2 regions of the Brachybacterium sp. SYSU DS0246 genome follow, and region 2 is predicted to be linked to the other one. Evidence: predicted binding sites of a transcription regulator. Region 2 holds the regulator's gene; the other holds the start of a gene.
What was found. The regulator HspR, encoded in region 2, represses chaperone genes until heat shock. The targets are predictions, from matches to a motif close to AAGTTGAGTCNNNNNGACTCAACTT.
Positions count from the first base shown of each region.

Region 1 (7,950 bases), on a different contig from region 2:
CTGCACGTCACGCTTGAACTTGTCGGCACGGGGGCCGAGGTTCTGCGAGAGCTCCGAGAACTTCTCGCTCTGCTGACGGAAGCGCTCTTCGACGCCGGGACCGTACTGGTCCACCAGCCCGCTCGCCCGGAGGCGAGCCTCGCGCGCGCCCTCGGACACCACCGGACCGACGTTGGCCGCGAGCTTCTGCAGCTCCTGGACGGCCTTGTCAGCGCTCCCGGCCGTCGCCCCGGCGGCAGCCGCCGTCTTCGCGGCCTGCTTCTTGGCCTTCTTGGTTTCCCGCTTGGTGGTCAGCGCCATGAGCTTCCCCTTTCGGTCGAATCCGCCGGGTCGGGCCGACGGTGGTCCCTGGGCCGCGGCACCCCTGAGGGGATGACTCGACCCGTGTGGCACAACTCTAACGCGAGCGAGTATGAACGCACCCAGACGACCGGTCAGGATCGAACCGGCCGACCGGTCGGCGCTGGCCCCGTCCGACGCTCTGCCGTCCCTCTGCTGTGCGATGGGGACGCAGGATTCCTGCAGCAGCGTCTGTGCGAGGATGACGCCATGTTCGCAACTCTGCACACCAACCACGGGGACATCCGTCTCGAGCTGTTCCCGGACCACGCACCCAAGACCGTCGACAACTTCGTCGGCCTCGCCGAGGGCACCCGCGAGTTCACCGACCCCGAGAGCGGCGAGAAGGTCACCCGTCCGTTCTACGACGGCGTCGTCTTCCACCGCATCATCTCCGGCTTCATGATCCAGGGCGGGGACCCGATCGGCACCGGCACCGGCGGTCCCGGCTACACCTTCGACGACGAGATCTCCGAGAAGAACTTCAACGAGCCCTACGTGCTGGCCATGGCCAACGCCGGCAAGCGCATGAACGCCATCACCGGCCAGCCCGCCGGCACCAACGGCTCGCAGTTCTTCATCACCCTCGGCCCCACCCCGCACCTGCAGGGCAAGCACACCGTCTTCGGCCAGGTGGCCGACGAGGACTCCAAGAAGGTCGTCGACGAGATCGGTGCCGCCAAGACCGATATGCGCGACCGTCCCCTCGAGGACATCGTCATCAACTCGGTGACCATCGAGAAGTGAGCCCCACGGCCTCGAACTTGACCTGGGCGCAGCCCCGAGGCCACCTCGGCCCGATCCCGGCCCGGTAACCGCGGGCCGGATCGTCGCCCGATGCAGCGGCACCTCCCGGAGCAGATCTCGCACGAGACGCTCCGTGAGGTGCCGCTGTCGTATGCAGCCGGGTCCGTCGGCCCCCGCCACTAGTCTCGCGTCATGACGCAGCGACACCTCGCCGGTGCCCGGATCCTCGCGCAGGGCCTCGCCGGCCCGCGCTGCTTCGACAGCCCGACGGAGGCGGCCCATGCCTTCGGCGCCCATCAGGGACAGGACCTGGCCGGCGTGATGGCGTCGCTGGCGCTGCGCACCGGCGGCGAGCTCGAGCCGGTGCTCGCCGCCTTCGACCGCGCAGAGATCGTGCGCGGCTACCCGATGCGCGGAACCGTCTTCGCCGTCGCCGCGGACACCCTCGCCTGGCTCACCCAGCTGTGTGCGGCCGGCCCGCTGCGCGCCTCGATCGGTCGCCGAGCCCAGCTGGGCCTGGACGAGGAGCATTTCCGGCGGGCCGCGGACGTGCTCGTCGAACTCGTCACCCCGGCCTCGCAGCGCGGCGTGGGACGGGGCGTGCTGCGCAAGGACCTCATGGCCGCCTGGGAGGCGGCCGGCGTGGCGACCGACGGTGGCCGCGGCTATCACCTGCTCACCTACTTCCTGGCCTCCGGGCTGGTCGCTCTCGGCCCGTGGCGCGAGCAGGAGACCGCCGTGGTGCTGGCCTCTGCCTGGCTGCCACCGCGCTCGGACCTCGAGGGGGCTTTCGGGGGCGATGAGACCGCGGCGATCGCCGAGCTCGCCCGGCGGTACTTCACCAGTCACGGCCCGGCAGGGGAGCGGGACCTGGCCTGGTGGTCGAAGCTCCCGCTGGGAAGGATCCGCTCAGCGCTGCCCCAGATCACGGAGCGGCTGGAGACGGGCTGGGCCGACGGGGACGGGCGGCTGCACACCACTGCGGCCGACGCCCGCTCCGGCGGCGGCGAACAGCTGTGGTGGCGACCGGGGCTGGCCGAGGACTATGCGGCGCGGGAGAAGGAGACCATGCGGGAGATGCTGCTGCCGGGGTTCGACGAACTCGTCCTGGGCTACCGGGACCGCCTGTACCTGATGGACGAGAAGCGCCACCAAGCGCTCGTGCCCGGCAACAACGGCGTCTTCAAGCGCGCCGCGATCCGCCGCGGAGAGATGCGCGGGACCTGGACCCGGAAGGGCCCTGCCCGCCGACGGAAGCTCGACCTCACCGAGCTGCACCCGATCAGCGCCTCCCAGCGAGCCCGGTACGAGAAACTCTTCGCCGCCTTCCCCTACACCTCGCCCTGAGCCGAACCTCTTGGCAGCGCGCGGCTCCGGCCCAGGTCCCCGTGGTGGAATGGACGCCATGGAACGCCCCAGCTACGGCTACAGCGCCGAGGACAACCCTGACCCGCAGGGCCAGCCGGTCTGCCCCCGCCACCCCGACCGGGTGAGCTACGTGCGCTGCAAGCGCTGCGACCGTCCGGCCTGCCCGGACTGCCAGCGACCGACATCAGTGGGGGTGCTCTGCGTCGACTGCGAACGGGAGATCTCCCGGCAGCAGGCATCGGCACGGCCGCGCAACGCGATGGGCGGGACCATCGGGGCTCGTCGGCCCTACGTCACCTACACCGTCATGGCCCTGTGCATCCTGGCCTACGTCGGCCAGACCGTCGCGGGCGATCTCGTCTACCAGCTGGGCGTCTTCGCCCCGTTCCGTGCCCTGGTCATGCCGTGGACCTTCCTCACCGGCGGCTTCCTGCACGGCGGCATCATGCACCTGGTGCTGAACATGTGGGCCCTGTGGGTGGTGGGCCAGTACCTCGAGCAGACCATGGGCCACGTGCGGTTCGCGGCGGTCTACTTCGTCTCGGTCCTCGCCGGCCACATGGCCGTCTACCTGCTCACCGACCCGCTCAGCCAGGCCTGGTACGGCGGCACGCTCGGGGCCAGCGGCGGCGTGTTCGGGCTGTTCGCCGCGATGTTCGTCGTCAACCGGCGGATGGGCGGGCAGACCGCCCAGATCGCGGTGCTGATCGTGCTGAACCTCGTCATCACCTTCACCGTTCCCAACATCTCCTGGCAGGGTCACCTGGGCGGGCTCATCATGGGCGGCCTGGTCACCGCCGGGATGTTCGCCCTGCGTCCCAAGGCGACACCGGGGGTGGACCGGCAGGCGCTCGCCCGGCGCTCGGCGATGGTCCACGTGGGGATCGTGGCGTGCGGGGTGCTGCTGTGCGTGGCGCTGGTCGCCGCCAAGACGGTCATGCTCCCCGCCTGACGCCTGACGCCTGACGCCTGACGCCTGACGCCTGACGCCGGCGCACTCGGGCTCGGCGCCGGACCCCGGGATCGCCCGGCACAGAGACCCCCGCGGGCGAATCACATGGCTGTGACTATCCCCAGCTGTGGACGGGGATGTGGAGAAATGGCCAACGGCGGGGGACCGAGCGAGCATCACTGTGGAAAACTCGCCGTCCGTGGTGGACGCGCGGTGTGGACGGCCGGAGCGACGATCCTCCGTGCCTCCCGCAGCGCGCTGTGCCTGAACTGCTCTGGCCAGCGTCTTCGTCGCGCACGGGTCCGGTGCAATCGCATCCGGCCGTCGGGCCCCTGCTCGGCTGATAATGCGCATGACCTGCGCGTTCGGTTCTCGGTCCTGCAGGCGGCCACGAGCCGGCGGCTGGTGTGGACAACGCTCGTCCGCCATTCGCCTGGGGACACGCTGTACATGGGCTCGATGTGGCTCGTACCTGGTGAACTACACGTCTGTCATTCATCCACCGTTGTGGACAGTGATGTGGACAGCCGGGCTCAGCGGTCCGTGCACGAGCCGTCGGCCGCGGCAGCACGGAGTGCCATCGGGAGTTTTCCACGTGCTCTGCCCGTCAGGAAGAGCCGATGTGGGGGCTCAGGCAGGAAGGCCTTCGCAGTGACCGGGCGGCGCCACCGGGCCACGCCGGTCGCGGACGGTCAGTGCAGCGCGCCGCCGCTGACTCGTACATCCGACGGGGCGCCCAGTGCGACCTCCGTGAGACGCACCAGGCCGGCAGCGGCCACTCCGACGTCGACCGCGTCGGTCGACGGCACGTGGACGAACCCGCCGCGGATCGCGCCGGCGGCCCCGGTCCCGGTGGCCACCAGGTGCTGCAACCGATAGAAGACGTCGTTGCACACGTACGTGCCCGCCGTCTGCGACACCGAGGCCGGGATGGCCTCGGCGGACAGTGCTGCGACCATCGCCTTGATCGGAAGATCGGTGAAGTATGCGACCGGGCCGCCGGTGATCACCGGCTCGTCGATCGGTGCGGCTCCGGCGTTGTCGGGGATGCGGGCATCGCGGATGTTGATCGCCACCCGCTCCGGCGTGATCGCGGTGCGCCCGGCGGCCACGCCTGTCGCGATCACGAGCCCTGGACGGTGTTCGCGCACAGCCGTCTCGAGCAGGTCCCCGGCGCGACCGAACTCGACGGGCAGTTCGACGTCCTGGACCGCGACCCCGCGGTCACGCAGCATGGGCGCCGCCCGCCGCACCGCCTCCCATGAAGGGTTCTCGAGCTCGCCGCCGAAGGGCGCGAAGCCGGTCAGGAGTACGTCGATGGTCATCGTCGGAGCCTATCGCCGGCACCGGGACGGCCCGCTGCGCGAGCGGTCACGCGGACACCCATGAGACGTGATACAGATCACATGAGTCTTAGGGGCTCAACTTTGGAATACGGCGTGGGGCCCAGGTGTTGTGCGGGGTGAGAGCGCCAGGGACGGCGCGCTCCGCAGGTTCTTCGATGTACGACCGAGACACTCCAGGAGGTTCATCATGGCTCGCACGTTCTCTCCGTTCCAGGAAGTCGATCGACTCTTCACCGATCTCACCCGTACCCCCGCCTCCGTCGGCATGCCGATGGATCTCTACCGTGACGGTGACAGCTTCACGGCGGAGATCGACCTGCCGGGCGTGGACCCCTCCAGCATCGACGTGGACGTCGATGACCGCACCCTGACCGTCCGCGCCGAGCGCTCGGGCTCGACCCCGCAGAGCGAGCGCACGTGGCTGACCCGCGAGCGTCCCAGCGGCACCTTCGCCCGACAGATGACACTGGGCAGCCGGGTCGCTCTGGATCGCATCCAGGCCGACTACGCCGACGGCGTGCTGCGCCTGACGATCCCGATGGCCGAGGAGGCCAAGCCGCGCAAGATCGCGGTGGGCCACAGCGACCGTTCGCAGGAGATCACCTCGAGCGAGAGCGGCTCGGGCCAGGACTCGAACCAGGCCCAGACCCTCGAGGGGTCGACGTCGGACCAGAAGGCGGAACCCGTCGGGGTGTGACCGGACCGGCCGGGACCCGGGTGCGTTCAGCAGGCTGACCCTGCCGGGTCGCCGGCAGGGTCAGCGCAGCGCCCCGCCCGAGGACCCGACCAGCAGCCCAGGCCGGGGTCGGTCGCCGCAGCCAGTCAGCTGGCGCGACGACCGGCCCCGGCCTCCTCATGCCTGATCCCGGCGCGGTCCCCGCTGACCCCGACGCCCTCCCCGCCGGGCCCGACGCCTCTCCGCCGGGCCCGACGCCCTCTCAGCCCGGCTCGCGCGTCTGCCACGGCGGCCTCGCGAGCGTGGTCGTGGAACGGGCATCCGGACCGGCTGCGGGATGCGGCCGGTGTGCCTAAGGTGGGGCGATGGAGACGCGCCCCGGCCTCGACGTGCTGTACCCGCCCCTCGGCCTGAGCATCCGCGCGGGCGACCTCACTCTGCGTCCGCTCGCCGATGCCGATCTGCCGGAGTACGCGGAGCTGATCCGTCGGCCGATCTTCGAGGATCCCGAGGTGCCCTACGCGTTCCCCTGGTACCGCGCCGAACCGGATGTGCGCGTGCGCGAGGCGGTGAAGTTCCAGTGGCGGATGCGCTCGAACGTCTCGCCCGAGTCGTGGGCCCTGAACTTCGGGATCTGGGCCGACGGGCGCCTGATCGGATGCCAGGACGTCTCCGCCCAGCGCTTCGCCGACCGACGCACGGTCGGGACGGGCTCCTGGCTGACCCTGGACGCCCACGGCAACGGCTACGGGAAGCTCATGCGCCAGGCGATGCTCGTCCTCGCCTTCGATCACCTCGGAGCGCAGCGGGCCGAGTCCTCGGCGGGCATGGGCAACGACGCGTCCTTCGGCGTCTCCCGGGCCTGCGGGTACGTCGACAACGGGACGCACGTGTCCACCGACGGGGATCCGATCGTTCTCGAGCAGCGCTTCCTGGTCACGCCGGAGATGTTCCGGCGCCCGGAGGTGCCGGTCGAGGTGGAGGGGTTCACCGGCGAGCTGCGAGCGATGCTGGGAGCCTGAGCCGGATACTCGTCCGGCCCCTGCTCCCCGGGCTCGCGCTGCCGCGCCAGTGGCTCCCGGCTCGCGGTCCACCGGCTCCCGGGTCGCGGTCCACGGACGCCGCTGATCCCCGCTACATCGACTCCTGCCACGCCTGGTACAGCGCCGCGAACCGGCCGCCGGCACGCACCAGCTCCTGCGGGGAGCCGTCCTCGACCACCTCGCCGCCGTGGACCACGAGCACCCGGTCCGCGATCATCACCGTGGTCAGGCGGTGGGCGATGATCAGCGAGGTGCGCTGGCCCAGCAGGCGCGTCAGGCCTTCCTGGACCATGCGCTCGGAGGGGATGTCCAGCGAGCTGGTGGCCTCGTCGAGGATCAGCACCCGCGGGTCGGCGAGGAAGGCGCGGGCGAAGGAGATCAGCTGCCGCTGACCGGCCGAGACGCGCCCGCCGCGCTTGTTCACGTCGGTGTCGTACCCGTAGGGCAGGGACTCGATGAAGGAGTCGGCGCCGATCGCCTTCGCGGCCCTCTCGATCTCCTCGCGGCTCGCGCCCGGCTTGCCGAGCGCGATGTTGTCCGCGACGGTCCCGGAGAACAGGTAGGCCTCCTGGGTGACCATGACGATGTTGCGCGTGAGGTCCTTCATCGAGATGTCCCGCAGGTCCACGCCGTCGAGCTTCACGCTGCCCTCGGTCGCGTCGTAGAAGCGCGAGATGAGCTTGGCGACGGTGGACTTGCCGGCACCGGTCTGGCCCACCAGCGCGACCGTCTGCCCGGCGGAGATGTGCAGGTCCATCGGCTTCAGTACCAGCGGACCGTCCGCGCTGTAGCGGAAGGAGACGTCCTCGAAGTCGATCTGGCCGCTCGAGGTCGGCATCGGGGTGGGGTCCTGGGGCTCCTTGACGGTGGGCTGGACGGCCAGCAGGTTCGCGATCTTCTCGAGCGCGGCCACCGCGGACTGGAAGGCGTTGTAGAAGTTCGCGATCTCGTCGACCGGCTGGAAGAAGCGGCGCGAGTAGAGCACGAGCGCCACCAGCACGCCCACCTGCAGATCGCCGTTCATGACGCGGAACCCGCCCACGACCAGCACGGCCGCGATGGTCACGTTGGCCAGGAAGCGCAGCGTCGGCTGGTAGATGCCGAAGACGTTGACCGAGCGCAGCGAGGCGTCGCGGTAGTCCTGGGCGAGGTCGTCGAACTCCTGCTGATTGCGCTCCTCCTTCCGGAAGGCCTTGACCGCGCGGATGCCGGCCATGGCCTCCACGAAGTGGACGATCAGACGGGCGGAGTGGGAACGGATCGCCCGGTACTCGATCCGCGAGCGCCGCTGGAACCACTTGGTGAGCATCACGCAGGGGACCAGCATGAGCAGCATGACGATCCCCGTCTGCCAGTCCATGACCACGATCAGCACGATCGTGAACACCATGGACAGCGAGGCGCCCACCATCACGTTCACGCCCGAGTCCAGCAGCTCGCGCAGTGCCTCCATGTCGGAGGTCTGCCGGGAGACGATCC
Region 1 covers NZ_JBZXYT010000024.1:23,484-31,433, forward strand. Annotated here, with positions in the region: gene AC5020_RS12415 (hypothetical protein) at 1-300, opposite strand, end outside; gene AC5020_RS12420 (peptidylprolyl isomerase) at 550-1,086, shown strand; gene AC5020_RS12425 (winged helix DNA-binding domain-containing protein) at 1,279-2,433, shown strand; gene AC5020_RS12430 (rhomboid family intramembrane serine protease) at 2,492-3,406, shown strand; gene pcp (pyroglutamyl-peptidase I) at 4,099-4,731, opposite strand; gene AC5020_RS12440 (Hsp20/alpha crystallin family protein) at 4,940-5,449, shown strand; gene AC5020_RS12445 (GNAT family N-acetyltransferase) at 5,794-6,450, shown strand; gene AC5020_RS12450 (ABC transporter ATP-binding protein) at 6,563-7,950, opposite strand, start outside.
Region 1: a site for HspR is predicted at 4,810-4,834, ahead of AC5020_RS12440 (Hsp20/alpha crystallin family protein). Genes of this name have one in related genera too.

Region 2 (7,950 bases):
CGGGTGCGGGCCGGCCTTCTTCCACGCGGCCCGCCACGTCTCGACCTCGGGTGACGACAGTGCCCCGCCGGCGAGAAGCACCATGTTCCCGTCGGCCGGATGCGACAACAGCGTTGCGTGAGTCAGCGTCCAGACCCCGGAGAGGCCGCACGCGGCCGCCGCCTCCTCGAGCTCGCGCACCTGACGTGCGAGAAATCGCTGGCCGGCGTCGTCGCCGACGTTGACCAGCAGCACGCCGTCGTCCGTCAGATGCGCGAGCGCCTCCGCATAGAAATCCTGGGTGGCCAGATGTACGGGAGAGGATTCGCCGGAGAACACATCGAGCACGATCGCCTCGAATCGTCGGTCTCCCATGGCGGCGAGCTCGGCGCGGGCATCCCCGATCACCACCTCCAGATCCGTCCCGGTGGGCAGGGGCAGCGCGGAGGTCACCAGCGTCGGCAGCTCGCGCTCTATCTCGACGACCACCTGCGCGGATCCCGGCCGGGTGGCCTGGACGTACCGCGCCAGGGTCAGGGCGCCCGCCCCCAGGTGTGCGATCCGGATCGGCTGGCGACGCGGCCATGCCTCGTCCAGCACGTTCGCCATCCGCCGCAGGTACTCGTGCACGAGGTGCGTCGGATCCTCGAGGTCGACATGGGACTGCTCCACCCCGCCGATCTGCAGGACCCAGCCGCCGTCCACCTCGTCCTTGACGATCCACGCTGGCTGGTCGGAGGTGCTCAGCTGCACGGTGCGACGCGCGGCGGGAGGCAGGTCGGATGGGGACATGGAGACATTGTCGCGGACACGGCTGGTCAACTGCATCGCCATGAAGAGCCCACACCGCGAGGAGCTCCACCAGGCGTGGTCGGCGGAGCCGGATCCGGTCGTCGCCAGCGCCGGCTGGGCGCTGACCAGCGGCCGGGTGGTGAAGAACCCGCACGGAATCGACCAGTCCCGGCTCGAGGTGCTCAGAGACTGCCCGACGCCCCCGAACTGCACGTCGTCCTATGCCCCGGCGTGGATCGACGAGATGGTGCGACGCCGGGAGGCGATCTCCTGAGATCTACGTGAGAGGGCGCGAGAAGTCGAAGACGAGACCAGGAGCGTCGTCGACCGCGACGGAGGCCGAGCGCTCGCCGTAGTCCATGTCCTGTGGCTGCCGGACGGCGCGGGCGCCGCGCGCGACGGCGCCGCGGAACGACTCGTCGACGTCATCGGCTGTCAGGTGCAGTACGAGATTGCCGGTTGCGGGCTCGCCGTCCGCCGGGGCGTTGATCCACAGAGGGACGTCGCCCGGGAGCTGTAGCGCTGCGAACGTCCCGAAGTCGCTCTCCACGCTCCAGCCGAATACGGTGCTGAGCGACCGTGCTGCCCGGGAAGGGTCCGGCAGCAGCGCCGTAAGGGCTCGGATCGCGGGCATCTATGCCTCCTTCGGCTCCCGCCGGATCGTCCGACGGATCGGCTCCCGCCGGATCGTCCGACGGTTCGTCTCGTACCGCGAACCTACGCCAAAGACGTGGTCTCCGTCACGCCGTTCCGGATCGGGAATGCGCGGCGCATCCCCGTAGTTGAGTCGGGTGTACTCAAGTTCGGTGCGTCCCGGATTGACAACGATCGCGACGGGTCCTCTACTTGAGTGCGTACAGCTCAAGGCTTGCCGCCGGCCCACGGCGGCCGGCATCGCACGAACCCGTTTGCGGCGTTCCCGTCGCAGAAAGGCAGGCACTCATGTCCCGTGTCGTCGGAATCGACCTCGGTACCACCAACTCCGTCGTCTCCGTCCTCGAGGGCGGCCAGCCCACCGTGATCGCGAACGCCGAGGGCGCTCGCACCACCCCGTCGGTCGTCGCCTTCTCCAAGCAGGGCGAGGTCCTGGTCGGTGAGGTCGCCAAGCGCCAGGCCGTGACCAACGTCGACCGCACCATCTCCTCGGTCAAGCGCCACATGGGCACCGACTGGAGCACCGAGATCGACGACAAGAAGTACACCGCGCAGGAGATCTCCGCGCGCATCCTCGGCAAGCTCAAGCGCGACGCCGAGTCCTACCTGGGTGAGGACGTCACCGACGCGGTCGTCACGGTCCCCGCGTACTTCAGCGACGCCGAGCGCCAGGCCACCAAGGACGCCGGCACCATCGCCGGGCTCAACGTGCTGCGCATCGTCAACGAGCCCACCGCCGCGGCCCTGGCCTACGGCCTCGAGAAGGGCAACGACGACGAGCAGATCCTCGTCTTCGACCTCGGCGGCGGCACCTTCGACGTCTCCCTGCTCGGCGTGAGCAAGGACGAGGAGGGCTCGACCATCCAGGTCCAGGCCACCGCGGGCGACAACCGCCTCGGCGGCGACGACTGGGACCAGAAGATCGTCGACTGGCTGATCTCCCAGGTCAAGAACAAGGAGGGCGTGGACCTCTCCAAGGACCGCATCGCCCTGCAGCGCCTCAAGGAGGCCGCCGAGCAGGCGAAGAAGGAGCTGTCCTCCTCGACCTCCACCAACATCTCGCTGCAGTACCTCTCGATGACCGAGAACGGGCCGCTGCACCTCGACGAGAAGCTCACCCGGGCTCAGTTCGAGGACATGACCTCCGACCTGCTCGAGCGCACCAAGGCGCCGTTCCACCAGGTCATCAAGGACGCGGGCATCTCGGTCTCCGAGATCGACCACGTGATCCTGGTCGGCGGCTCCACCCGTATGCCGGCTGTGACCGACGTCGTGAAGTCCCTGACCGGCGGCAAGGAGCCCAACAAGGGCGTCAACCCCGATGAGGTCGTCGCCGTGGGCGCGGCCCTGCAGGCCGCGGTCATCAAGGGTGAGCGCAAGGACGTCCTGCTCATGGACGTCACCCCGCTCAGCCTCGGTATCGAGACCAAGGGCGGCGTGATGACCAAGCTCATCGAGCGCAACGCGGCCATCCCGACCAAGACGTCCGAGGTGTTCTCCACCGCGGAGGACAACCAGCCCTCCGTGGCGATCCAGGTGTTCCAGGGCGAGCGTCAGTTCACCCGGGACAACAAGATGCTGGGCACCTTCGAGCTGACCGGCATCGCCCCGGCTCCCCGCGGCATCCCGCAGATCGAGGTCACCTTCGACATCGACTCCAACGGCATCGTGCACGTGACCGCGAAGGACCGCGGCACCGGCAACGAGCAGTCCATCCAGATCACCGGCGGCTCCGCCCTGTCCGACGAGGACATCGACCGCATGGTGAAGGACGCCGAGGCCCACGCCGCCGAGGACGAGGAGCGTCGCAAGAACGCCGACGCCCGCAACACCCTCGAGCAGCTCGTCTACCAGGGCGACAAGGTCCTCAAGGACAACGAGGGCAAGGTGCCGGATGCGGATCGCACCAAGGCCGAGGATGCCATCAAGGAGGCCAAGGAGTCCCTCGCCAGCGAGGACACCTCCACCGAGGACCTCGAGTCCAAGCGCGACGCGCTGAACGAGGCCCTGCAGGCCGTGGGCACCGCGATCTACTCCCAGGCCGAGCAGGAGGGTGCCGAGGGCGCCGCCGGGGCCGAGGGTGCCGAGAACGGTTCGACCTCGTCGGACGATGACGACGTGGTCGACGCCGAGGTCGTGGACGAGGACGAGGAGAAGAAGTGATGAGCGAGGACCAGAGCACTCCCGACGACGCGCAGCGCCCCGAGGGTGAGCCCCGGTTCTCCTTCAACGACAAGCGGAAGGTGAACCCGGAGGACGGCAGCGTCCGTGACTCCGGCGCCTCGGATACCGCCTCCGCCGGGAACGAGCAGGACCCGGCCGAGGGCGCCGAGCCCGTCGACCCGATCGAGGCCGAGGCCGCGAAGCTCTACGAGCAGGCGGCCGAGGGCGATGACTCCGGCAGCGGGGTCCCGGCAGATGCCGGCCGGGTGGCCGAGCTCGAGGGCCAGGTCACCGAGCTGACCGAACAGCTCAGGCGCGAGCAGGCGGAGTACGTCAACTCGCGCCGGCGCATCGAGGGCGCCGCCGAGGCGGGCAAGGAGGCGGCCGTGGGCCGTGTCCTGACCTCGCTGATCGGCGTCCTGGACGATGTGGAGCTGGGGCGTCAGCACGGCGACATCGCCGAGGGCACCCCCTTCCACTCGATCGCCCAGAAGCTCGAGGACACCCTCGGGTCGCACGGTCTGAGGCGCTACGGCGCCGTCGGGGAGGAGTTCGATCCGAACCTCCACGAGGCGCTGATGCACGAGCAGGCCGACGACGCCGAGACCACCACGATCGCGCAGGTCATGCAGCCCGGCTACGCCCTGGGCGAGCGCGTGCTGCGACCGGCGCGGGTGAGCACCCGCGGCCCGGCCTGACCGGTCGCACCTAGGGGCGGCGCGGGGCCCTGCCGGCCATCACCCGGCCGGCAGGGCCCCGCCCTCCCCGCCCCGGCGGGCGCGTCCCGTCGGCCCCATATCTCTCACCCACCGACTCACCGCCCACCGACCCCAGGAAGCCCCTGACGCTCCCGAAAGGAGACGCACATGTCCGGACAGGACTGGCTCGACAAGGACTTCTACGCGGTCCTCGGCGTCTCGAAGGACGCGAGCGCGCAGGAGATCAAGAAGGCCTATCGGGCCAAGGCCAAGAAGTTCCACCCCGACCGTCATCCCGACGACCCCACGGCCGAGGAGAAGTTCAAGGAGGTCGGTGAGGCCTACTCGGTGCTCAACGATCCCGAGCAGCGTCAGCAGTACGACGCGATCCATGCCATGGGTTCCGGCGGCGCCCGATTCTCCGCGGGCCAGGGCGGCCCCGGCGGTGCAGGCTTCGAGGACGTCTTCTCCTCCATGTTCGGCGGCCAGGGCGGCGGCTTCTCCGGCGCCGGGGCACGCGGCGCCCGGGGCGGCGCGGCAGAGCCGGATCTCGAGGACATCCTGCGCATGTTCGGCGGGCAGGCCGGCGGTGGCTACAGCAGCGGTCCGGCCGGATTCGGCGCCACGGGTGGTTTCGGCGGCGCCGGTGGACCAGGCGGCGCCCCGCCGAAGGGCTCCGATATCTCCGCCCGCACCCGCATCGACTTCCGCGACGCCGCGCTGGGGACCGAGATCCGCCTGAACGTCGAGGGACGCACCGTGACCGCGCGCATCCCGGCCGGCGTGCACGACGGGCAGAAGATCCGGCTGCGCGGCAAGGGGCGGCCTGGTCCCGGATCGGCGCCGGCGGGCGACCTGCTGCTGACCCTCGATGTCGAGGAGCATCCCGTCTGGAGCAGTGACGGCGCGAACCTGCGCCTGACCGTCCCGATCTCCTTCGACGAGGCGGTCCTGGGCACCACGCTGTCGGTGCCGCTGCTCGACGGCGGCTCCGTGAGCGTCAAGGTGCCGCCGGGCACCCCGTCGGGCCGCACCCTGCGGGTGCGCGGCAAGGGCATCACCACGAAGAAGACCACGGGTGATCTGTTGGTCACCGTGCAGGTCGCGGTGCCCACCCACGTCGAGGGCAAGGCCAAGCGGGCCGTCGAGGATCTGCGCGAGGCGCTGGCCGACGAGGACCCGCGGGCAGGACTGGCGGAGGCCGCCGCCCGCTGACACCCTCTCCGGCGGGGCGGCCTCGCCGCTCCGCCGGCGCGGCCTCTCGCCACCGAGTCCTCGTGCGCCGGCTGCCGCCGACGGCGGGCCCCGGCCTGGCAGAGTAGGACGGAGCAGACCTCACCCGACGTAGGCATCGCGCGTAGGAACTGGCGCAGGAAGGAGCATCCCCGATGGCCGGCCCGCACCGCATCGACGAGCGCGCACCCGTGTTCGTGATCTCCGTGGCCGCGGAGCTGTCCGGGATGCACCCGCAGACGCTGCGCCAGTACGACCGGCTGGGCCTGGTCTCCCCGCAGCGCACCCGCGGGCGGGGCCGGCGCTACAGTGCGCGCGACGTCGCGAAGCTGCGCGAGATCCAGCGCCTCTCCCAGGACCAGGGCATCAACCTCGCCGGGATCAAACGGATCATGGAGCTGCAGGACGAGGTCAACGACCTCGCCGACCAGCTCGAGAGCGTCCAGGAGACTCTCGACGCGATGACCCCCGCGCAGCGGCGGGTGTTCTCGGCCGACCGCGACGGGGAGATCAGCGCGCTGCGCCGGGGCGAGAGGCCCCAGCGGCGCGGCGGAGGCGCGCTCGTACTGTGGCGTCCCTCGCGTCGGCAGTGAGACCGCGCGAGCGGCGATGGGGCTGCACGCCCGTCAGCCGGTAGATCTCCTCGAGCCGGCGGGCCACCGAGCGCAGATCGACGTCCTCGGCGGCGAGCCGCCCGGCCTCGGTGAGGTCCTCGAGCCGCCCCTCCAGCAGATCGGTGAGCTTGCGCGCGACCTCGGCCGGGAACTCGGGGCCGTCGCCGGCGACCTGGTGGGTCAGCACCCCGTCGGGCATCCGGTCCCGGTACAGCGGGATGGCCCGCACCAGGGCGGGAACTCCGCAGGCCAGTGCCTCCCACAGCACGATCCCCTCGGTCTCCTCCTTCGTCAGGAAGCAGAACACGTCCGCGCCGCAGTAGGCCTCACGCAGCTTGTCGGGGCGGAGGTAGCCGGGGAACAGGGCGTTCGACGGCGCAGTGGCCAGAGCGCGCTCGACGTCGGCCGTCAGCAGGCGCTCGTCCGTGCGGCCGTACCAGACGAAGGTGACCTCGGGCATCCGCCGGGCCACCTCGACCCAGTCGAGGATCCCCTTGCGCACCAGCTGCATGCCGACACTGATGACCACCTTCGCATCCGGGGCGATGCCGAGGGACTCGCGCAGCCGCGGCCGCGCCTCGGGATCCGGACGGAAGAACGTGGTGTCCACGCCGTTGGAGAGCACATGGATGCTGCTGGTGATGCCGTACTTCGGGTCCGAGACCAGCTCCCGGGAGTACTCGCTGGGCGTGACCACGGCATCCCCGAGGCGGTACAGGTGCGAGATCCACCGCCGGAACAGCGGCGCGAGCTGGTTGGAGCCGGGGAAGGAATCGCGGAAGTCGTTCTCCGTCGAGTGCGCCCACACCAGCACGGGCCGGCGCCACAGACGGGCCCAGCGTGCGAGGAGCGGGGTGTCCGGGAAGGGGGTGTTGAGGTGGACGACATCGAAGGGGAGCAGCGGATTGGTGACCACCTTGTGCCCGAGCGCGCGCACCACGGACTCCTGATGCCGGATCGCCGCTCCGATCCCGGATTCGCGGGCGAGCCCGGCCATGCCGTGCGGCATGAGCACGCGCAGCGGCTCGTGGGTGCGCACGTTGCGGCGCGGGTGCCGCCCGGGCAGGAGAGTGTGGACGACATGGTCCAGCCAGTGCACGGCCGGGTCCCAGGGCCGGCGGGGGCGCCTGACGGCGCGGGTCCTCATGAGCATGACTCTCCTCCGTTCACCAGGGCAGGACGCGGAGCAGGATGGCGCTGACGCCGAGCCCGTACGCGATCAGGGCCCACGGTTTGCACAGCAGGATGATCGCCGCGTACGTGCGCCACCGCATCCGGGTGGTCCCGGCGATATAGCACAGCAGATCGTCCGGCGCGATCGGCAGCGCGATCGCGAGGCCGAAGGCGCGGGTGAAGTGGGCGTTGCGCGTCCAGCCCAGGAATTTCTCGACCGTCCGCGGGCGGAAGATCCGTTCGATGAGCGCGAGGCCGACGTGCCGGGCGATCAGGAAGTTCAGGAGCGACCCGGTGCACACGGCGATGTAGTTCAGCAGGGTGCCTTCGACGGGGCCGAACAGGACCGGGCCGGCGATGACCAGGAGGCCACCGGGCACGATCGGGAACACCACCGAGGCGGCGGAGACGATCAGGAAGGCGACCGGTCCCCAGGCTCCGAGGGAGTCGATGAAGCTCTGGAGGTTCGCCAGTGACTGCAGCACGCCCGTCTGCAGGCCCCACCAGATCAAGCCGATGCTGAGCCCGAGTCCCAGCAGCGGGGAGAGGCGGGCGGCGATCCGCACGGGGTCCCGACGGGCCGGGACGGCGGGGCCGGCTCCGAGGTCTCCGAGCGATCCGAGCTCCCCGTGGTCCTCGATGCG
Region 2 covers NZ_JBZXYT010000017.1:18,446-26,395, forward strand. Annotated here, with positions in the region: gene AC5020_RS10075 (spermidine synthase) at 1-771, opposite strand, end outside; partial or broken gene AC5020_RS10080 (DNA alkylation repair protein) at 794-1,045, shown strand; gene AC5020_RS10085 (VOC family protein) at 1,049-1,405, opposite strand; gene dnaK (molecular chaperone DnaK) at 1,714-3,588, shown strand; gene AC5020_RS10095 (nucleotide exchange factor GrpE) at 3,588-4,286, shown strand; gene AC5020_RS10100 (DnaJ C-terminal domain-containing protein) at 4,455-5,501, shown strand; gene AC5020_RS10105 (heat shock protein transcriptional repressor HspR) at 5,675-6,112, shown strand; gene AC5020_RS10110 (glycosyltransferase) at 6,030-7,280, opposite strand; gene AC5020_RS10115 (TVP38/TMEM64 family protein) at 7,300-7,950, opposite strand, start outside.